One region of the Streptomyces sp. NPDC053367 genome, then DNA from elsewhere that is predicted to be linked to it. Evidence: riboswitches for the same ligand, from Rfam matches in the RefSeq annotation. Region 1 holds a riboswitch; each other region holds the start of a gene.
The links. Region 1 has a riboswitch for cobalamin ahead of ACIGXJ_RS16300 (ribonucleoside-diphosphate reductase subunit alpha). Riboswitches for the same ligand answer to the same signal wherever they lie in the genome.

Region 1 (7,314 bases):
CGGCGTACACCTACTCCTCGGGTCTGCGCGCCCCGGCCCTGATCGCGTTCGTCAAGGACACGCTGATCTACCTCGTCATCGCGGTGGCGATCATCTACATCCCGATCAAGCTGGGCGGCTTCGACGACATCTTCACCAAGGCCTCCGAGGCGTTCGGCCAGACCAACCCGGCCACCGGCAAGCCACGCGGCGCGCTGGTGCCGGCCGAGGCGGGCCAATGGACGTACGCGACGCTGGCGTTGGGCTCCGCGCTCGCCCTGTTCATGTACCCGCACTCGATCACCGCGACGCTCTCCTCCAAGAGCCGTGACGTGATCCGCCGCAACACCACGATCCTGCCGCTGTACTCCCTGATGCTGGGCCTGCTGGCGCTCCTCGGGTTCATGGCGATCGCGGCCGGCGTCAAGGTGCAGAACGGCCAGCTGGCCATCCCGCAGCTGTTCGAGGACATGTTCCCCGACTGGTTCGCGGGCATCGCCTTCGCGGCGATCGGCATCGGCGCCCTGGTCCCCGCGGCGATCATGTCCATCGCGGCGGCGAACCTGTTCACCCGCAACATCTACAAGGACTTCATCAAGCCGGACGCGACGGCCGCCGACGAGACGCGCGTGTCCAAGCTGGTGTCCCTGCTGGTGAAGGTGGGTGCCCTGGTCTTCGTCCTCACCATGGACAAGACGGTGGCGATCAACTTCCAGCTGCTGGGCGGCATCTGGATCCTGCAGACCTTCCCCGCCCTGGTCGGCGGCCTCTTCACCCGCTGGTTCCACCGCTGGGCGCTCCTGGCCGGCTGGGCGGTCGGCATGCTCTACGGCACCGTCGCCGCGTACGGCGTCGCCTCCCCGACCCAGAAGCACTTCGGCGGCTCGGCGAAGGAGATCCCGGGGATCGGCGAGATCGGCTACATCGGCCTGACGGCGTTCGTGCTCAACGTGGCCGTCACGGTGATCCTCACCTTCGTGCTGAAGGCGGCGAAGGCCCCCGAGGGCATCGACGAGACCCGCCCGGGGGACTACACGGCCGACGCCGGCGACCCGGGCGTGAAGCAGGAACTGCCGCTCGACGCCCACTGAGGGCGCGCCCCGAAGGGGCGCGGGAACCGCACGAGCAGCACAACGGACAACGGACATCGGACAACGGACATCGGACAGCGGGCCGCCGGCCTCAGCGCAACGGCGGCCCGCTAGTCGCGTGTCCGCAGGGCCATCGCGTCCCAGAACCGGTCCAGCTCCCCCACCCGCATCCCCACCCAGGCCGGCGTCTTGCGCCGGAACGCCCGCGGCAGGTACCGCCGCACCCGCCCCGGCAGCAGCGCCTGCTGCTGCCGGCAGAACGGCTCACGGATCTCCCCCCGGGGCACCCCGCCCCGCGGCGGATACGGGCAGAGCTGGAACTTGCAGTCGGGCAGGCACGCGCTGCCCGGCGCGGGCGGGACTGCGGTGCCCACCCGAAGATCCGGCCGCAGCGGCGAGCGGTTGGTGCGGATGCACGGCGGCAGGGGCATCCCCGGCTGCTCGGCACGGGCCATCCGCTCCTCGACCTCGTCGGGCGTCCCGTCCCGCTCCACGAGGTTCAGCATCACCAGTACGTCGGCGACGAGCCGCTGGGCGCGCGGGTCCAGGGTGCTCCAGCCGACCGAGGGCGGAATCCACAGGGAGTGCTTGCGGTAGGCCCCGCGGTCGTCGATGCGGGAGCCGATGGTGTCGGCGACCCCCTTCTCGTCGATCCACACAAACCGCTCGGGCTGGCCGGTCTCCAGCGCGAGGGCCACCAGATCGCCCGCCTCGGCCACGAACGGGTGCAGGTGACGCCGGTGCGCGTCGTCGTCCGGCCCGGCCCTGCCGGGCGGCCGGTTCACCGTGCCCGCCATGGACAGCCAGCGCTTCACGGTCTGGACGGCGTGTGTGTCGCCGATCGCCCGGGGCGCCTCGGACATGCCGTCCCCGTCCTCGCCCGGCCCCGCCGAGGACGCGCGCCCGCGCTCATGGCGGCCGACGCTGTCCGGCAGCTCCCACAGGCACAGCGCCTGGAGCAGGCTGAGCTGCGCGTACCAGCACCGGGACTGCTGGAGCACGGTCTCGGCCGTGCGGATCAGGTCGGCCCGGGCGCCCGGGTAGGTGGCCGGGTGGCGTTTGCGCCGGTTCGCCGCGTACTTGAACCCCTGTGCCAGCGCGGATTCCAGGGCGAGCGGCAGATCGGGGGTGCCGCCGGTGGCGTTCGGGTCGAGGTGGCGCAGCCATCGGGTCAGACGCTCCCGGGCCTCGTCGCGGTGGGAGTCGTCGACGGAGCCCAGCAGCATCGGGACCATCCACGCGCGCATCACGAACTCGCGGAGCAGTTCGACCCGTTGCTGCCGGTGGCGGCGGGTGAGCCGCTGACGTGCGCGCTGGAGCTCGGCGATGCGCTCGCAGGAGGCCGCCGGCGAGGTGGTGCGCAGGGCTCGCGCCCGCGCCATCTCCCGCACCCACACCTCGAAGTCCTGACGCTTGCGCGCCTTCAGCCCGGCGACCCGCGCGGCGTACTCCTGGACGGGGTCGCTCCGCAGGCCGACCCGGCTGCGGATCACGGCGAACGCCGCGTTGCCGCCGGCGCCGAACTCCTGGGCGGCGGACATCCTGATGGAGTACGAGGGTTCCGAGACGCCGATCTCGAAGAGCCGCTCGTACAGCGGCGTGGTGTCGATCCGGTCGCCGGTGGCCCGCAGGGCCGCGCCGAGCTGTTTGATGACGGCCCGTTTCGCCTCCTCCAGGGTGCGCTGGTCGCCCCTGATGCCGCTCCAGTGCTTGCGGACCTTGCCGACGATGTCCTTCAGCAGGGCGGGGTCGTCCTCCACGCTCTCGATCTCCAGGGCCGCCGCGTACAGGTCGAGGGACTTGGGGTCGTCGGTGCGCCGGTCGGCGGCGGCGCACAGGCGCTGGGTGAGGGTGCGCGGGGTCACCGGCGCCTGCCGCACCTGTTCCTTCATCCGCTTCTTCGCCTCGGCGCGCACACTGCCGCCCTCGACCGACAGGTCCGCCGCCCGCCGCCGGGACTGGAGCACCAGCGCGATGAGCAGCTCACGGCTGGGGCCGGGCGGCTGCAGCGCCTGCTCGGCCAGCCGGGCGGCGCCGCGCTCGCCGAGGTGGTTGAGGACGCGGTAGCCGAAGTAGGCCTGCATGATGCTGTGCGGGAAGCGCACCTTGCGCTCGAAGCCCTCCACCAGCCGGAGCCTGATCGCGTCGCCGGTCAGGCGGGCGAGCAGCGCCCGGCACTGGTTCACGTCCCCCTCGCGCAGCCGTCTGGCGTTCTCGTCGCTGAGCCGCTCGCACAGCGCGTCCCAGATGCGCTGCCGGTGCCACTCGGTGAAGACGTTGCCGTTGCTGCCGTACCGGTCGAACCTGTGCCGCCCGTTCCACATCCGCTCGGCCTGGGCCCGCGCGCGGCGGCCGGTGCCGAGGTGGGCGTTGCGGTCGATCAGCTCGGCGAGGCCGACCTCCAGCTTGTCCTGGAGCAGGCCGAGGCAGGCCAGGGCGGAGACCACCTCCACGGTGTCCCGGCGCTCGTGCGGGGAGAGGGCGACGTCCTGACGCAGTCTGCCCTCGCACAGGGTGTGCTCCCAGGTCTGGAGCAGCCACAGGCGCAGCATGCTGCGGTCCCAGCTGCGGGTGTCCAGCCGGTCGGGGTCGTTGCGCGGGCGGTCGCGTTCCAGGGCGCCGTGGCGGTGCAGTTCGCGGGCGATCTGGAGGTAGATCGGCGACTCCGTCATCTCGGCCGTCTCCACGATCCAGTCCAGCCGCCGCGCGTCCGTCTCCGGGATGTCCGCATCGACGAAGAGCAGCGCCTCCTCCTCACTGAGCGGCTCCAGCTCCACGATCGCGGCGGAGGTGCTCTCCAGCGGGCTGTGCGGCCGGGAGGCGATGACCAGGGGCAGTTTCTCCCGGTGGGCGCGCTCGATGGCCCGGCGGATGACGTTGTCCCGGTTCTGCTGGAGGTCGTCGTCGAGGAGGGCCTCCTCCAGTCCGTCGGCGATGACGACGAGCTTGTCGTCGGCGAGCAGCTGCTGCCAGACCCGGTCGGTCTTGGTGCGGGCCAGCACGCCGTGCGGCGCCTCCTCGGCGAAGCGGCGCCGGGCCAGCTGCTCGAAGTTCAGCTCGGCCCCGTCGAGAGAGTCCCGCAGCCGGATCGGCACCGGCACGGCGTGCTGCCGGGCGAGCATCTCGGTGAGCCGTACCAGGACGGCGGTCTTGCCCACGCCGACGCCGCCGACGAGCAGATAGGGCCGCCGTGTGTCGCGCTCCCGCAGCCGTTCCGCGATGACCTCGGCGATCTGCTCGCGGCCGACGATCCGCTCGCTGTCCGGGCCCGCGGTGGGCACGAGTCTGCGCGGCTGCTCACGGGCCTTGGTGAGGTAGCGCCGCTTGGTCCAGCGGTACCACCAGAACAGGAAGAGGGCGGCGGCGATGGAGGCGGTGAGGACGGGGCCGACGAAGCGGACGATGGTGTCGAAGCCGTCGTTGTCGTTCCAGGTCTCGAAGGCGGTGGTGTGCTGGGAGACGAGGATGTACACGCCCTCCGCGCACCAGGCGAGCACCGCGAACAGGGCGATCAGCCAGACCACGCGCGTCGCGTTGGTGTAGGACAGCCATCTGCGCCACTTCCTCGGGCGCGTGGTGCCGCGGCGGGCCTCGAGCCGGATCGTCAGGGCGTGCCAGTCGCGCAGCAGTGCGTGTCTGATCCTGCTCGCCGCGCGTCTCAGCTCCAGCGTGGCCATCGGCGCGTCGGGGGGCCGCACTTTGCCGGGAGGGTGACGGACGACCCTCGTCATTGCGTGCTCCCTCCGGAAGAGCGTTCCTGGACGGAGGATCACCATGGACGTCGACACCCATTTCCATGGAAGCACTCCAGGGTGGTCGCGCAACTCGGCCGCGGGAGGCCAGGGAAGGCCGCCGCGGTGCCGGGCCCGTCGGGCACACCAGGGCGCCGGGACATACCGATCAGGCCCGTGGACCCCGCGGAGTGCGGGGTGGCCGGCGAGGTCACCGCCGAGGCGTATCGCCAGGACGGCCTCCTCACCTTCGGCGGGAGCGACTGGTAGCTCGGCGAGCTCAGGGACGTCGCGAAGCGGGCCGCCGCGGACGTCCTGGTCGCGGTGGTGGGCGACAAGCCGCTCGGCTGCGTCACCTTCGTGCCGTCGGCCGGTCCTCTGGCCATCCGGCCGGCCCAGGGGAGGCCGAGATCCGCATGCTCGCGGTCGCCCACGCCGCCCGGGGCCGGGGAGTCGGCGAGGCCCTCGTCCGGGCCTGTGCCGCCCGCGCGAGGGCCATGCGGGGTGCACGGCGGTCGTCCTGTCGACCCAGCCCGCCATGGGCGCGGCCCGCCGCCTCTGCGAACGCGTCGGTTTCGTGCGTGCCCCGAGCGCGGCTGGCGGCCTGTCCCGGGCAGCGACTTCACTCTGCTCACCTACGAGTTGACGCTCTGAAGTCACGCGGCGACACAACATATGGGGGTGTCACCCGCACCCGGCACTAGATGTATGCTCATGCTCGCTGTCGTCGCAGGGGAATCCGGTGTGAATCCGGAACTGTCCCGCAACGGTGTGCCTTGTGCGCGTTCGTGCACAGGCGTCAGTCCGAGGACCTGCCGACAGTGGCCCCGGCCGACCGGTCGGGTGCCCCGACGTCCGGGCCTCGCGGAATGGGCCGGTGGACGCGGCGCCGCGTGCGCTCGTGTGCCGCCATGCCCCTCGCGCGGGCCCCGTGCCGAGCGAGGGAGAGCCCCCACGTGACCATCGCGCCAGCAGACCCGGCCTCAGCCGTCCCGACCGACGAGGACACTCCGGGAACGGCCTTGCTGCGGACCCTGACCGAGCTGACCGCCGACCTGCCCGACGCCGACCCCGGCCGGGTGGCCGCCGCCGCGCTGCGGGGCCGGTCCGCCCGGGCCGACGAGGCGGAGCTGCGCGAGCTGGCCACCGAGGCGGCGGCCGGGCTGATCTCCGAGGACCCGGCCTACTCCCGGCTGGCCGCCAGGCTGCTGACGGTCTCCATCGCCGCCGAGGCCGCCTCCCAGGGGGTCACCTCCTTCACCGGGTCCGTGGCCGTCGGTCATCGCGAGGGTCTCATCGCGGACCGCACCGCCGAGTTCGTACGACTGCACGCCGAGCGGCTGGACGCGCTGGCCGACCCGGCGGCCGACGACCGCTTCGGCTACTTCGGCCTGCGCACCCTGCACAGCCGCTACCTCCTGCGGCACCCGCACACCCGCAAGGTCGTCGAGACGCCGCAGCACTTCCTGCTGCGTGTGGCCTGCGGCCTGGCCGAGGACGACACGGTCCGCTCCGTCGACGAAGTCGCCGCGCTCTACGGGCTCATGAGCCGGCTCGACTACCTCCCGTCCTCCCCCACGCTGTTCAACTCCGGCACGCGGCACCCCCAGATGTCGTCCTGCTACCTCCTCGACTCCCCGCTGGACGAGCTGGACTCCATCTACGACCGCTACCACCAGGTCGCCCGCCTGTCCAAGCACGCCGGCGGCATCGGTCTGTCGTACTCCCGTGTCCGCAGCCGGGGTTCGCTGATCCGCGGCACCAACGGCCACTCCAACGGCATCGTGCCGTTCCTGAAGACCCTCGACGCCTCGGTCGCCGCCGTGAACCAGGGCGGCCGCCGCAAGGGCGCCGCCGCGGTGTACCTGGAGACCTGGCACTCCGACATCGAGGAGTTCCTGGAGCTGCGCGACAACACCGGCGAGGACGCCCGCCGTACGCACAACCTGAACCTCGCGCACTGGATCCCGGACGAGTTCATGCGCCGGGTCAACGCCGACGAGCAGTGGTCGCTGTTCTCCCCCGCCGACGTGCCCGAGCTGGTCGACCTGTGGGGCGAGGAGTTCGACGCCGCCTACCGCAAGGCCGAGGAAGCGGGCCTCGCGAAGAAGACCATCCCCGCCCGTGACCTCTACGGCCGTATGATGCGCACCCTCGCGCAGACCGGCAACGGCTGGATGACCTTCAAGGACGCCGCCAACCGGACCGCCAACCAGACGGCGCTGCCCGGCCATGTCGTCCACTCCTCCAACCTCTGCACGGAGATCCTGGAGGTCACCGACGACGGCGAGACGGCGGTGTGCAACCTGGGTTCGGTGAACCTGGGGGCGTTCGTGATCGACGGTGACATCGACTGGGAGCGGCTGGACGCCACCGTCCGCACGGCCGTCACCTTCCTCGACCGGGTCGTCGACATCAACTTCTACCCGACCGAGCAGGCGGGCCGCTCCAACGCCAAGTGGCGCCCGGTGGGCCTCGGCGCGATGGGCCTGCAGGACGTCTTCTTCAGACTG
Region 2 (7,314 bases), on a different contig from region 1:
GCGGGCAGCGCGCCGAGTTCGCCGGGGATGTCGATGTCGGCGTGGTCCAGGCCGAGGGCGCTCGCCGGGTCGCCGATGTGCACGTTCGGGGTGAGCCAGACGTGGTCGCCGGGTTCGAAGGTGCCGTGGGTGACGCGTTCGAGGCGGCGTACGACCGTGTCCGCGGGGTGGGGGGCGCTCTCCAGGACAGGGCCGACGACGGCGTGGCTGCCGTCGCCGGCGAGGCCGTAGGTGCCGGGGCGCAGGGAGGCGAAGTCGCGGGTGAGGCTGATGCGGCCGGCGGCCGTGCCGTGCACGGTGAGCCGGGGCTCGGTGGGCAGGGGCCGGCCGGGCGGCGCCTTGAGTGCCGCGTCGCTGGCGAGGCGGCCGGCGGCGACGGTGGCCGCGGCGGTGGCCAGGGCAACGGTGACGGCGGCGGCCGTCGCTTTGACAGTGCGCACGGGTTCAGTGTCCTGGCGGACCCGGCCGTCGGCCAGTGGGCCGGGGCGATCGGGCCTCGTCGTCGTTCCCGGCCGTCCCGCCGTTTCGCCGCTTCGGCGGCCGTCAGGGCGCTTCTCGTTTCGCCGCTTCGGCGGCCGTCAGGGCGCTTCTCGTTTCGCCGCTTCGGCGGCCGTCAGGGCGCTTGTCGTTGGCCGTAGCCCCGCAGCCGCTCCCCCACCTCCGCGACCTGTTCCCGGGTCAGCAGGGCCGGGGCCAGGCCCGGGACCGAGGAGGCGGTCAGCCAGACGCGGCACATCCATTCGAGCTGGGCGGTGCGGTCGTATGCCTGGTCGAGTGAGGCGCCGTAGGCGATCGTGCCGTGGTTCGCCAGGAGGCAGGCGGTGCGGCCGGCGAGGGCCCGGAGCATGTGCCCGGCGAGCTCGTCGGTGCCGTAGGCGGCGTAGGGGGCGACGCGGACGGGGCCGCCGAGGGCCGCGGTGATGTAGTGGATCAGCGGCAGCTCGGGGACGAGGGTGGAGACGGCCGTGGCGTGGACGGCGTGGGTGTGGACGATCGCGCGGGCGCCGGTGGTGCGGTAGACGGCGAGGTGCATGGGCAGCTCGCTGGTGGGCACCAGGGTGCCGAGGACCTGGCGGCCGGTGAGGTCGACGCCGGTGAGGTCGTCCGGGGTGAGGCGGTCGTAGGGCACGCCGGACGGCGTGACCAGGACGGTGTCGCCGACGCGGACGGAGACGTTTCCGGAGGTGCCGACGACGAGGCCGTCGGCCACGGTGCGACGGGCGGTGGCCACCAGGTCGGCCCAGGCGGCGGCCGTCCCGTCGCCCCGGTCGTGAGGATGCTCGGACATGCCGTGATCCTGCCGGGTGACCCTGGTCTCTTCAACGGGGCCCTTGGGGCACAAGGGCCGACCGGGCGGAGGGGGTGCGACGTAGCCCGGAACCCCTCTTTCCGACACTCCGATGCCCTGCCCAGTTCACCTCGCGTTCACCTGGGTTACCTACGTTCGACAAGCCAATGACCTTCGAACGATTGCCTGGGTAAATGGAAAACCTCTCACTGATCCTCGCGATTGTGGTGGTGACCGCACTCGCGTTCGATTTCACGAACGGTTTTCACGACACCGCCAACGCGATGGCCACGACCATCTCGACCGGTGCGCTCAAGCCCAAGGTCGCGGTGGCCATGTCCGCCGCCCTGAACCTTGTGGGTGCTTTCCTCTCCGTCGAGGTCGCCAACACGATCTCCAAGGGTCTGGTCGACGAATCAGGCATCCGTCCCGAGGTCATCTTCGCCGCCCTGGTCGGCGCGATCCTCTGGAACCTGCTGACGTGGCTCGTCGGTCTGCCGTCCTCCTCCTCGCACGCCCTGATGGGCGGCCTGATCGGTGCGACCGTCGCCTCGGCCGGCCTCGGCGCGGTGCACGGCGACGTACTGGTGACCAAGGTGCTGCTCCCGGCGATCGCGGCCCCGCTGGTCGCGGGAGTCGCGGCGATGTTCGCCACGCGGCTGAGCTACTCCCTGGGCAAGAAGGCCGACGGCAAGGCCGCGGCGAAGGGCTACCGCGCCGGGCAGATCGCGTCCGCCGGCCTGGTCTCGCTGGCCCACGGCACCAACGACGCCCAGAAGACGATGGGCATCATCACCCTCGCCCTGGTCGCCGGCGGCTCCCTCGCCCCCGACTCCGACCCGCCCATGTGGGTCATCCTGTCCGCGGGTCTGGCTATCGCGCTCGGCACCTACCTGGGCGGCTGGCGCATCATCCGCACCATGGGCAAGGGCCTGACCGACCTCCAGCCGCAGCAGGGCTTCGCCGCCCAGACCTCCGCCGCGACGGTCATCCTGGCCTCCTCCCACCTGGGCTTCTCGCTCTCCACCACGCACTCGGTGTCCGGCTCCGTGATGGGCGCCGGCCTCGGCCGCAAGGGCGGCGTGGTCCGCTGGTCCACGGCCACCCGGATGTTCGTGGCGTGGGGTCTGACCCTGCCGGCCGCCGCGCTGGTCGGCGCGCTCGCCGAGTACGTCACCGGCTTCGGCGACTGGGGCACCGCGCTCGTGGCCGTCTTCCTGGTGGCCTCCAGCGCCGCGATCTGGAAGCTCTCGCGCCGCGAGGTCGTCGACCACACCAACGTCAACGACACCGACGGCACCGACGACGCGGAGCCGGCCGGCGTGATCACCACCGCGATGGCCGCCGTCACCCCGCCGCCGACGACCGCCATGGCCGAGGAGCTCTCGGCCACCATTCACGCCCCGACGAGCGCCGACCCGGCCGCCCCCAAGGCCGCGGTCTGACCCCCCACCTCGCGTCTAAGGAATCAGCAGCATGAAGATCGACTGGGCGGCCCTCGGCTCCGTCTTCGGCGTCAGCCTCGTGGTCACGGTGGCCCTCGTGGGCCTGTTCACCCTCGGTGTCGTCGGCCTGTCCCGCCAGGAGCGGGCCGCGTCCCAGGGCGGCTCCGCCGCCCTCGCCGTCACCGGCGCCTACGCCTGCTTCGCCGCCTGCGCGGCGGCGGTGGCGTACGGCATCTACCTGATCATGGCGTGAGGCCCGGCGTCTGACGCCAGGCCCTGGCGAGGGGGCCGTCACGGACGAGGAGAGTCCGTGACGGCCCCCTCGCGCACGAGGGCCGCCTTTCGACCTGGCGCGGGTGCTGACGGAACGTCACGAGCGGGGTTTACCGGACTGCCGTCCGGCACGGCGCATTTCCGCCCGAGCCGGTCTCCGCGGGCGGCCCCGCGTGGTCCCGGTGTGGGCCTCGGCACACTCCAGCCTCGCAGGTCAACAGCGAGTTGACGGGTGTTCGCGGGCCGTGGTGGACTGCCGGAGCCATCTACGGCGGCAGGAGAGGAAGCCGGTGCGAATCCGGCGCGGTCCCGCCACTGTCACCGGGGTAGCCATCCCCGGAAGCCAGGAACTCTCACCGCCGGTCTCGTCGAACCAGGGCGCGGACACCCTGAGTGAGGACATATCGCCATGCGCGGCTGCCGAACACGGTTCACCACCCCTGCCCTGCCCGCCTGCACGGCCGGCTGAGCCCCATGCGTGCCGATCGCGTGTTCGCGTACGGCGCCGCCGCCGGCCTCCTCGGTGACCTCCTGCTCGGTGATCCGCGCCGCGGGCACCCGGTCGCCGCGTTCGGCCGCGCCGCCGGCGCCGTCGAACGCAAGCTGTGGCGCGACCACCGCGGCCTGGGTGCCCTGCACACGGCCGTGTGCGTGGGCGGCACGGTCGCCCTGGGCGCCGCGGCCACCCGTGCCGTACGCCGCTCCCCGGCCGCATCCGTCGCGCTGACCGCCGCCGCCACCTGGGCCGTCGTCGGCGGGACTTCGCTGGCGCGCGAGGCCCGGGCCATCGGCCGGGCGCTTCAGGCCGGTGACGTGGAGGCCGCCCGGGCCCGGCTGCCGCACCTGTGCGGACGTGACCCGCAGGCCCTGGACGCCGACGGGATCGCCCGGGCCGTCGTGGAGTCGGTCGCCGAGAACACCTCCGACGCGGTCGTCGGCGCCCTGGTGTGGGGTGCCGTCGGCGGGGTGCCAGGGCTGCTCGGGTTCCGGGCCGTGAACACCCTCGACGCGATGGTGGGGCACAAGTCGCCCCGCTACCGCCGCTTCGGATGGGCCTCGGCCCGCCTCGACGACCTCGCCGGCTGGCCGGGCGCCCGGCTGACCGCCGTACTCGCCGCGGCCGCAGGACCCGACCCGCGCGGCGCCGTGCGCGCCTGGCGGGCCGACGCGGCGCAGCACCCGAGCCCCAACGCCGGTCCCGTGGAGGCCTCCTTCGCGGGCGCCCTCGGGGTGCGGCTCGGCGGCACGCTGTCCTACGGCGGCCGGGTCGAGCACCGGCCCGTACTGAACGGGGCGACGGGCCGCGCCGTCGCCGTCACCGACATCGACCGGGCGGTACGGCTCTCGCGCCGGGTCGGCTGGCTCGCGCTCGGCGTGGGAGTCGCCGGGCGCCTGGTCGCGAAGGGGCGGAAGAGATGAGCGGGGGGAAGAACACGGGCGGGGGTCTCCTCGTCGCCGGCACCACCTCCGACGCGGGCAAGAGCGTCGTCACGGCCGGTATCTGCCGGTGGCTGGTGCGGCAGGGGGTCAAGGTCGCGCCCTTCAAGGCGCAGAACATGTCCCTGAACTCGTTCGTGACGCGCGAGGGCGCCGAGATCGGGCGGGCGCAGGCCATGCAGGCGCAGGCCTGCCGCGTCGAGCCGACCGCGCTGATGAACCCCGTGCTGCTCAAGCCCGGTGGCGAGCAGAGCAGCCAGGTCGTGCTGCTCGGCAAGCCGGTCGGCGAGCTGAGCGCGCGGGGCTACCACGGCGGGCGGCAGCAGCAGTTGCTCGGCACCGTGCTGGACTGTCTGGCCGAGTTGCGGGGCACGTATGACGCGGTGATCTGCGAGGGGGCGGGCAGTCCGGCCGAGATCAACCTCAGACGGACCGACATCGTGAACATGGGGATCGCCCGCAACGCCGGGCTCCCCGTCCTCGTCGTCGGCGACATCGACCGCGGGGGCGTCTTCGCGTCCTTCTTCGGGACGGTGGCGCTGCTCTCGCGCGAGGACCAGGAGCTGGTCGCCGGGTTCCTCGTGAACAAGTTCCGCGGGGACGTCTCGCTGCTGGAGCCGGGGCTGGACATGCTCCAGGACCTCACCGGGCGGCGCACGTACGGTGTGCTGCCCTTCCGGCACGGTCTCGGCATCGACGAGGAGGACGGGCTGCGGGTGTCGCTGCGGGGCACCGTCCGCGAGTCGAACGTGGCGCCGCCCGTCGGCGAGGACGTGCTGCGCGTCGCCGTGTGCGCGGTCCCGCTGATGTCCAACTTCACGGACGTCGACGCCCTCGCCGCCGAACCGGGCGTGGTCGTGCGGTTCGTGGACCGGCCGGAGGAACTGGCCGACGCGGACCTCGTGGTGGTGCCGGGCACCCGGGGGACCGTGCGGGCGCTGGAGTGGCTGCGCGAGCGGGGCCTCGCTGACGCCCTCGTGCGCCGGGCGGCCGAGGGGCGGCCGGTCCTCGGCGTCTGCGGCGGGTTCCAGATCCTCGGCGAGCACATCGAGGACGAGGTCGAGAGCCGCCGCGGCCAGGTGGACGGGCTCGGCATCCTGCCCGTGCGGGTGCGGTTCGCCCGCGAGAAGACCCTCACCCGGCCGGCCGGCGAGGCACTCGGCGAACCCGTCGAGGGGTACGAGATCCACCACGGCGTGGCCACCGTCCTGTCGGGCGAGCCCTTCCTCGACGGCTGCCGGGTCGGCCAGACCTGGGGCACCCACTGGCACGGCTCGCTGGAGTCGGACGGCTTCCGGCGCGCCTTCCTGCGCGAGGTGGCCGCCGCCGCGGGCCGCCGCTTCGTGCCGGCGCCCGACACGTCCTTCGCCGCGCTGCGCGAGGAGCAGCTCGACCGGCTCGGCGACCTGATCGAACAGCACGCGGACACGGACGCGCTGTGGCGGCTCATCGAGTCCGGCGCGCCGCAAGGACTGCCTTTCATTCCACCGGGAGCGCCCGCATGAGCACAGTGTTGTTGTTGTCGACCGCCGACACGGACCTGCTGGCGGCCCGCGCCTCGGGTGCGCCGTACCGGATCGGCAATCCGACCCGGGTCGACGTCGCCGCCGAACTGCCCGCGCTGCTCCAGGGCGCGGACATCGCCGTGGTACGGCTCCTCGGCGGCAAGCGCGCCTGGGAGGACGGGCTCGCCGCGCTGAAGGCGTCCGGCGTCCCGACCGTGCTGCTGGGCGGCGAGGCCGTACCGGACGCGGAGCTGATGGCCGAGTCCAGTGTGCCCGCGGGCGTGGTGGCGGAGGCGCTGAAGTACCTGGTGGAGGGCGGACCGGAGAACCTGGTCGAGCTCTCCCGCTTCCTGTCCGACACCGTGCTGCTGACCGGCGAGGGCTTCGCCGCGCCGCGGAAGACGCCGGAGTACGGCGTCCACGGCGAGCGTGCCTTCCAGGAGGGCCGCCCGACCGTCGGCGTGCTCTTCTACCGGGCCCACGAGCTCAGCGGCAACACCGCCTTCGTGGACACCCTGTGCGAGGCGATCGAGGCGCGGGGCGCCAACGCCCTGCCGGTGTACTGCGGTTCGCTGCGCGGCGCGGACGCCGGGCTGTACGAGCTCCTCGCCGAGGCCGACGCGCTGGTGGCGACCGTCCTCGCGGCGGGCGGCACGCACGCCTCGCACGCCTCGGCGGGCGGCGACGAGGAGGCGTGGGACATCGGGGCCCTCGCCGACCTGAACGTGCCGGTGCTGCAGGGCCTGTGCCTGACCTCCTCGCGAGCGGCGTGGGACGAGTCGGACGCCGCGCTGTCCCCCATGGACGCGGCGATGCAGGTGGCGATCCCGGAGTTCGACGGACGGCTGATCACGGTGCCGTTCTCCTTCAAGGAGCAGGGCCCGGACGACGTGCCGGTGTACCGGGCCGACCCGGAGCGGGCCGCGCGGGTGGCCGGGATCGCCGTACGCCACGCGCAGTTGAGGCACAAGCCGAACGCCGAGAAGAGGCTGGCCCTGGTCTTCACCGCGTACCCGACCAAGCACTCGCGGGTCGGCAACGCGGTGGGACTGGACACGCCCGCGTCGGCGGTGCGGGTGCTGGACGCCCTCAAGGAGGCCGGATACAGCCTGACCGAGTACCCGTCGGGCGGTGACGAGCTGATCCACCGGCTCATCGAGGCCGGCGGCCACGACGTCGAATGGCTCACCGAGGAGCAGCTGGCCTCCGCGCCCGCGCGTGTGCCGCTCGCCGACTACCGGGCGTGGTTCGACAAGCTCGACCCGGAGCTGCGGGACGCCATGCTGGGGGCGTGGGGCGAGCCGCCGGGCTCGCTGTACGTCGACGGCGACGACATCGTGCTGGCATCCCTGCAGTTCGGGAACGT
Region 3 (7,314 bases), on a different contig from region 1:
ACGTACCCGGTGCCCGGCGCGGAGCCGGCCGTCGAGGTCACCATCGACCGGGACGCCTTCCCCTCGGTCTTCGCCGCCGACGTTCCCGCGCACGTCACCGAGGTCCTCGCCACCGCCCAGCGCCCCCTCGCCGCCGCCGCGTTCGAGGAGACCGCCGCCGCGGCCGCCTGGCGGACCAAGCCGTCCTGGGCGCTGGTCGCCGGAGCCGACCGGGCCATCAACCCCGAGGTGCAGCGCTTCGGCGCCGAGCGCGCCGGGGCGACCGTCGTCGAACTGGAGGACGCCTCCCACGCGGTGGCCGTCTCCCGGCCCAAGGAGGTCGCCGGCCTCATCCGCGACGCGGTACGCGCCACCCGCTGAGGTCTCGGACACGCGCCCCTCCGGCCGAGGGGCGCGAGCGGCCACGACGACGGAGAAAACGGGTGAGCCCCGGCCGCCCCGCGCCGTAACCTCAGCTGCCATGAGCAATGACTGGACCACGCGCGCCGAGACCCGCGCCGACATCCCCGCCGTCCGCGCGATCGAGCTCGCCGCCTTCGACACCCCGCTGGAGGCCGACCTCGTCGACGCGCTGCGGGCCGACGAGGCATGGATCGACGGACTGTCCGTCGTGGCCGCGCGGCCCGACGGCACGCCGGCCGGCCATGCCCTGCTGACCCGCTGCCACATCGGCGACGTACCGGCCCTGTGCCTGGGCCCGGTGGCCGTGCTGCCCGAGCACCAGGGGACCGGCGCGGGCGCGGCGGCCGTCCGTGCGGCGCTGCGGGCGGCCGCGGACCGGGGCGAGAAGTACGTCGTCGTCCTCGGCCACCCCTCGTACTACCCCAGGTTCGGCTTCACCCGGGCCTCCGCGCACGGCATCGGGGTGACCATCGACGTCCCCGACGAGGCCCTGATGGCCCTCGCCCTCGACCCTGGCCACCCCCTGCCCGCCGGCACCGTGCGGTACGCGGCGCCGTTCGGCATCTGAACACCGGGCGGGGCGGCAGCGCCCCGCCCGGTGCCGGGGCTCAGCGGCCGAGCAGCCGCTTCACGCGCTTGCCCTTGGCCGACTCGTCCATCGTCCTCCACAGCTCGTGGGAGCCGGTGTACGTGTACACGCCCGGGGCGCCCTGCTCGGCGCAGCCGTCGCCGTAGGACACCACGCCTATCTGGTAGACGCCCTGACGGCCCGCCAGCTTGCGGAACAGCGGGCCGCCGCTGTCTCCCTGGCAGGAGTCCTTGCCCTCGACACCCGCGCAGACGTTGACCTTCTTGTCGTACTCCGCGTAGGTGGCCTTGCACTCGATGTGCGACACGATCGGCACGTTCACCGCGCGCAGCCGGTCGGCGTACCTGGTCACCTCGGTGTTGGTGTTGCCCCAGCCGATGACCGTGGCCTGGGCGCCGGGCCGGATCAGCGCGTCCGTGCCCTCGGTGGGCAGGTGGACGGGCGCGATGCCCCGGACGGGCTTGTCGAGGAACAGGAAGGCGACGTCGTACGCCTCCTGGCCCCGGGCGTAGCGCGGGTGGACGACGATGTCGGTCACCTGGCGCAGATGGCCCTGGTTCTTCTTGGACAGCACGGTCCGGCCGACGACCGTCTCGATCTCCTTGGGCTGGGTGCCCAGCACGCAGTGCGCGGCCGTCATGACGAGGTCCGGCGAGAGCAGGCTGCCGCCGCAGAACTGGCGGTCGTAGGGGCTGCCCGTGCCCTTCTGCAGCAGCGCGGCCATGAACGGGTGCCTGCCGTCCGGCTGGGCGACGCCGCCGATGATCTGGGCGGTCGGACGGCCGTCGTCCGCCGAGGTGCCGGCGGCGTGCGAGGTGCCGACGGACGCGGCGGTCAGAGCGAGGGCCGCACCGGTCGCGGCCGCGGTCGCGGCGATCCGCCGGGCCGTCGCTCTGTGGGGGGTGGACAGACGCATGGAGGGTCTTCTCCGTTCTCCGTGTCTTCGCGGCCACCCGCCGGACGGCCCCGGCCCGGCGCCGCAACTGCGGTGCGCGCCGGGGGAGTCGCCGGCCGCGGGGGCCGATGTCGTACAGCCAGACGGGATCCGCGGAACGGAGGTTCACTCAAGATCAGGCCGAGATGTCAGCCGTTGCACCAGGCCGTACACCCTGCTCCGGCGGCTCAGCCGCCCGTCGCCGGCCGGGGCGTGAGCGCGGCCAGTTCCTCCGGGGTCCGCGGCCCCGGCTGCGTCTCGTCCAGCAGGCCCTGGGCGCGCAGCAGTCCGGCCGCGGCGATGCCCCACGGCAGCCGCAGACCGGCCTGGGCGAGGAGGTCGGCGCGGGCCAGCGTCGCGGCGACGGGGCCGGTGCGGACCCCGGCCGGGGTGAGCAGCGCCGCGTCGTCGGCCCAGCGCAGCGCGAGGTCCACGTCATGGGTGGCCATCACCACCGTGGTGCCGCCCGCGCGCAGCCCGTCGAGCGTCTTCAGCAGCCGCTCCTGGCCGTCCGGGTCGAGCCCCGCGGTCGGCTCGTCGAGGATCAGCACCCGCGGCCGCATCGCCACCGCGCCCGCGATCGCGGTGCGCTTGCGCTGCCCGTACGACAGCAGGTGCGTGGGCCGGTCGGCCAGCGCGGTGATGTCCAGCGCGGCCAGCGCCTCCGTCACCCGCGCCCGCACCTCGGCGTCGGGCAGCCCGAGGTTCAGCGGCCCGAAGGACACGTCCTGCGCGACGGACGCGGCGAAGAGCTGGTCGTCGGGGTCCTGCACCACCAGCTGGACCGTCGTGCGCAGCCGGGTCAGCCCGTCACGGCTGTACGACACCGGCTCGCCCTCGACCGTGAGCCGCCCCGCACGCGGCCGCAGTCCGCCGCTCAGCAGCCGCATCAGGGTCGTCTTTCCGGTGCCGTTGCGGCCCAGCAGCGCCAGCGCCCGGCCCTCGCGCACCGCGAAGTCCAGGCCGTCGAGCACATCGGGGCCGTCCTCGTAGGCGAAGGACACGCCGTGCAGGGCGACGACGGGGGGCTCGCCGACGGCCCCGCTCAGGGCGTCGCGTACGGCCTCGCTCACGGCAGGACCCTTTCCAGGACGAAGGTGAGGACGGTGACGGCGGTCAGCAGCGCGACGGCGCCGGCCGTGAAGGGGACGGAGACACGGGCCTCGGGCACCAGCACCCGCAGGGTGCCGTCGTAGCCGCGCCCGGCGAGCCCCGACTGCAGCCGGGCCGCCCGGTCGAAGGAGCGCACGAACGCGGTCGCGCCGAGCCCGGCCAGCGAACGCCAGGTGGCGGCCCGGGTGGTGTGCCCGAGCCGCGCCGCCTGCGCCTCACGGATCCGCCGTACGGAGTCCAGGAGCAGGAAGCTCATCCGGTACGTCACCATCGCCACGTCCACGACGGGCGCCGGCACGCCGGCCCGCACCAGGCGCGGCAGCAGATCCGACATGGGCGTGGTGAAAGCGAACAGCAGCACACCGAGCGAGGCCGCCGAGGTCCGCAGCATCAGCTCCCCGGCCCGTACGGCGCCCCCGTCGGCGAGCGTGATCCAGCCGTCCGGCCCGCCGACCTGCACCAGCAGCGTCACCGCGCCGCTCGCGCAGAAGCCGAGCGGCACCCGGTACGCACGCCACAGCCTGAGGCCGGGCACACCCGCCGGCCCCAGCAGCACGACGAGGGCCGTGACCAGCACCAGGGCCGCGCCGGGCCACGGCGGCAGGGAGATCGCCAGCACGGTCAGGCCCAGACCGAGCACGGCCTTGTCCACGGGGTGGCGGTGGCGCCAGCGGCTGCTGTGCGCCGCCACGTCGATGGGCAGCACGCGTGCTCAGCCCTGCCCGGCGCCCGAGCGGCTGTCCGCGGCGGGGGTGTCCTCGCCGGATTCCCCCTCGGACCGATCCTTCGGGTCCTCCAGCCGCGCCCGCGCCCGCGCACGCTCCTCGCCCTGTCTGCGGCCGCGGCGCAGCCCGAAATAGTACGCGAGGACCCCCGCGCCGAGGGCCGCCTGGAGGGAGAACAGCGCCGACTCGATCTCCCCGGACGGCGGCTCGTACAGCGGCGAGAACCAGGGCTCGTAGCCGGGGTCGAGTTCGGTGACGGCCGTCTCCGCCTCGCCGTCGGAGCCGGTGAACGGCTGCTCCTTGTGGTCGCCGAGGCCCAGGGCGAGCGGCAGCACCGCGAGGGCGGCGACGAGCGCGAGCAGCAGCAGGTTGATCTTCGTGCCGCGCTTCACCGGGCCACCGCCTCGTCCTCGCGGTCGTCCACCAGCACGCCGAGCCGGGTCAGTTCGCCCTTGCTGGACTGGGCGAGCAACCGCATCACCAGCACGGTCAGCAGGCCCTCGCTGACCGCGAGCGGGATCTGCGTCACGGCGAAGATGGAGCCGAACTTGCCGAGCGCGCCCAGGAACCCGCTGCCCGGGTCGGGGAAGGCGAGCGCCAGCTGCACGCTGGTCACGCAGTACGTGGACAGGTCGGCCAGGAACGCCCCGAAGAACACGGCGACCATCAGCGGCACGTCGTAGCGGCGCAGCAGCCGGTAGACGCCGTATCCGACCCAGGGGCCCGCGATCGCCATGGAGAAGGCGTTGGCGCCGAGCGTGGTCAGGCCGCCGTGCGCCAGCAACAGGGCCTGGAACAGCAGGGTGATGGTGCCCAGGACGGTCATGATCGGCGGCCGGAACAGGATGGCGCCCAGCCCGGTCCCGGTGGGGTGGGAGCAACTCCCGGTCACCGAAGGCAGCTTGAGGGCGGACAGCACGAACGTGAAGGCTCCGGAGGCGCCGAGGAGCAGGGTGCTCTCCGGGTGCTCCCTGACCTCACGGGTGAGTGAGCGCACTCCGTGGACGACGAAGGGCGCGGACGCGACGCCCCAGGCGATCGCGTGCGCCGGAGGAAGAAAACCCTCGGCTATGTGCATGGCCCGGCAGACCCTCTCCAGCACCTCGTGGATGGTTGACACGCCTTGGCCGGTCTCCTGGCTGACGGGTACCACCGCCCGAACTCCGCCTTCCCGGGTCCGCGGACGGACCCAGTGGCTGCCCGTGAGGGCCGGAGCCGGACTTCCCGATCACAGTGGCGAGGGCCGCACCGGTTTCGCACCGGATTTCCCGTTCACCAAGGCGTGGTGACACTAGTGCCCTGACCGCGACGGTGACAAGCGGCCCCCGGGGGGCGCACAACGCCTCCGGCGGGCCTCCGCCGCGCCACCTCTGCGCCCCGGCGCATCCCGCCGGGGACGCCTCGTGATCATCGTCACTGCGCGCCGGCGCTCCCCGGGGTGCGTCGGGTGGCGCTGCCCGGGCCCTCGGACGGTCCGGGCGGGACCGACGCGAGGGGACGGCTCCAGCGGGAGGGCACGCGGCGCGCCCGGCCCCCGGCCCTCAGCCCTGATTCCTCAGGACACGGCCCCCAGGTCACGCCCCGCCGTCCCGGCGGTCTTCCGCGCCCGGGTCTGCTGCGCTGCGAGGGGCTTCTGCCCGCCCTCCGCCCACAGCGAGCGCACATGGCCGAGGTGGCGGCTCATGCAGCGCTCGGCACCCTCCGCGTCCCCGGCCGCCATCAGGTCGAGCAGCTCGATGTGCTCCTCGGCCGACGGGATCAGCCGGTCGCTCTCGTCCAGCGCGGTGAGCCCGTACAGCCGGGACCGCTTGCGCAGGTCCCCGACGGTCTCGACGAGCCGGTCGTTGCCGGCGAGCGCGAGAAGCGAGAGGTGGAACCGCCGGTCGGCCTCCAGGTAGCCGATCAGGTCGTGCGCGCGGGCCGCGGCGACGATCTGCTCGGCGACGGGCCGCAGCGCCTCGAGCTCCTCGCGGGAGGCACTGCGGGTGATCCGGCCGACCGTCGGGACCTCGATGAGCATACGGATCTCGCTGTACTGGTCGAGGTCGCGCTCGTCGACCTCGGTGACCCGGAACCCCTTGTTGCGCACCGGTTCGACCAGCCCCTCGCGGGCGAGGTCGAGCATGGCCTCGCGCACGGGCGTCGCGGAGATGCCGAAGTCCTCCGCGAGCCCGGGCGCCGAGTAGACCTGCCCGGGCTTGAGTTCACCGGAGATCAGCGCGGCACGCAGCGCGTGGGCGACCTGGTCGCGCAGCCGCTCGCGGGTGGTGGCGAGGTTGCGTTGGAGGTGCCCCATGGTGTTCCCTTCGTGCCGCTGCGGATCACCAGAGTACAATGTCACGTTGTTTTCGCGGCCCTTGTGCGGCAGTTGCGGCCGGCCGGGGCCTCACAGCAGGAACCCCGCGGGGAACGGGTCGTCCGGGTCGAGGAAGTACTGCGCCGTCCCCGTGATCCAGGCCCGCCCCGTGATCCGCGGCACCACCGCCGGCACCCCGCCCACCTCCGTCTCCTCCACCAGACGCCCGGTGAACCGGGTGCCGATGAACGACTCGTTGACGAAGTCCTGGTGCAGCGGCAGCTCCCCGCGCGCGTGCAACTGCGCCATCCGCGCCGACGTCCCCGTGCCGCAGGGCGAACGGTCGAACCAGCCCGGGTGGATGGCCATCGCGTGCCGGGAGTGCCGCGCGTCGGAGCCGGGGGCCGCGAGATACACGTGCTTGACCCCGGCGATCTCCGGCTGCGCCGGATGCACGGGCCGGTCCGGCGACGCGTTCACCGCCTCCATGACCGCCAGCCCCGCGGCCAGCAGGTCCTCCTTGCGGGTCCGGTCGAACGGCAGCCCCAGCGCGTCCAGTTCGACGAACACGTAGAAGTTCCCGCCGTACGCGAGGTCGTAGCGCACCGGCCCGTACCCGGGCACCTCCACCTTGCGGTCGAGCGCGACGCAGAAGGACGGCACGTTGGTGAGCGTGACCGACTTCGCGGCCCCGTCCTCGACGGTCACGTCCACGCTGACCAGTCCCGCCGGAGTGTCCAGCCGTACGGTGGTGACGGGCTCGGTGACCTGCACCATGCCGGTCTCCACCAGCACGGTCGCCACCCCGATGGTGCCGTGCCCGCACATCGGCAGCAGCCCGGAGACCTCGATGTACAGCACTCCGTAGTCGGCGTCCGGCCGGGTCGGCGGCTGCAGGATCGCCCCGCTCATCGCGGCGTGCCCGCGCGGCTCGTACATCAGCAGGGTGCGCAGATGGTCCAGGTGCTCGGCGAAGTGGCGGCGCCGCTCGGCCATGGTGGCACCGGGCACCACCCCGACACCGCCGGTGACGACCCGGGTGGGCATGCCCTCGGTGTGCGAGTCGACGGCGTGGAAGACATGACGCGTGCGCACGAACGCCCCTTTCGGTGGGCCGGATCGGTTTCTCAGCGGTGGCCGTCGGCGACGGCCTTCTCGGTGGCCGCGCGGATCTCGGCCTCGTACGCCTCGGGCAGCGGCGTCCGCGGCGGCCGGCTGGGTCCGCCGAAGACCCCGACGACATCCATGGACAGCT

Region 2: linked by a shared signal. The riboswitch ahead of ACIGXJ_RS00305 (cobalamin biosynthesis protein) and the one ahead of ACIGXJ_RS16300 (ribonucleoside-diphosphate reductase subunit alpha) in region 1 are both predicted to bind cobalamin.
Region 3: linked by a shared signal. The riboswitch ahead of ACIGXJ_RS06870 (energy-coupling factor ABC transporter permease) and the one ahead of ACIGXJ_RS16300 (ribonucleoside-diphosphate reductase subunit alpha) in region 1 are both predicted to bind cobalamin.

What each region holds. Positions count from the first base shown of each region.
Region 1 is NZ_JBITYN010000005.1:192,225-199,538, forward strand. It holds gene mctP (monocarboxylate uptake permease MctP) at 1-1,070, shown strand, start outside; gene ACIGXJ_RS16290 (NACHT domain-containing protein) at 1,181-4,801, opposite strand; partial or broken gene ACIGXJ_RS16295 (GNAT family N-acetyltransferase) at 4,928-5,455, shown strand; cobalamin riboswitch at 5,480-5,636, shown strand; gene ACIGXJ_RS16300 (ribonucleoside-diphosphate reductase subunit alpha) at 5,758-7,314, shown strand, end outside.
Region 2 is NZ_JBITYN010000001.1:53,379-60,692, forward strand. It holds gene ACIGXJ_RS00285 (alpha/beta hydrolase) at 1-440, opposite strand, end outside; gene ACIGXJ_RS00290 (class II aldolase/adducin family protein) at 614-1,288, opposite strand; gene ACIGXJ_RS00295 (anion permease) at 1,483-2,733, shown strand; gene ACIGXJ_RS00300 (hypothetical protein) at 2,765-2,986, shown strand; cobalamin riboswitch at 3,238-3,380, shown strand; gene ACIGXJ_RS00305 (cobalamin biosynthesis protein) at 3,481-4,425, shown strand; gene ACIGXJ_RS00310 (cobyric acid synthase) at 4,422-5,948, shown strand; gene cobN (cobaltochelatase subunit CobN) at 5,945-7,314, shown strand, end outside.
Region 3 is NZ_JBITYN010000002.1:85,910-93,223, forward strand. It holds gene ACIGXJ_RS06840 (alpha/beta fold hydrolase) at 1-360, shown strand, start outside; gene ACIGXJ_RS06845 (GNAT family N-acetyltransferase) at 461-970, shown strand; gene ACIGXJ_RS06850 (S1 family peptidase) at 1,011-1,907, opposite strand; gene ACIGXJ_RS06855 (energy-coupling factor ABC transporter ATP-binding protein) at 2,114-2,998, opposite strand; gene cbiQ (cobalt ECF transporter T component CbiQ) at 2,995-3,744, opposite strand; gene ACIGXJ_RS06865 (energy-coupling factor ABC transporter substrate-binding protein) at 3,751-4,155, opposite strand; gene ACIGXJ_RS06870 (energy-coupling factor ABC transporter permease) at 4,152-4,841, opposite strand; cobalamin riboswitch at 4,871-5,058, opposite strand; gene ACIGXJ_RS06875 (GntR family transcriptional regulator) at 5,319-6,059, opposite strand; gene ACIGXJ_RS06880 (proline racemase family protein) at 6,150-7,154, opposite strand; gene ACIGXJ_RS06885 (dihydrodipicolinate synthase family protein) at 7,187-7,314, opposite strand, start outside.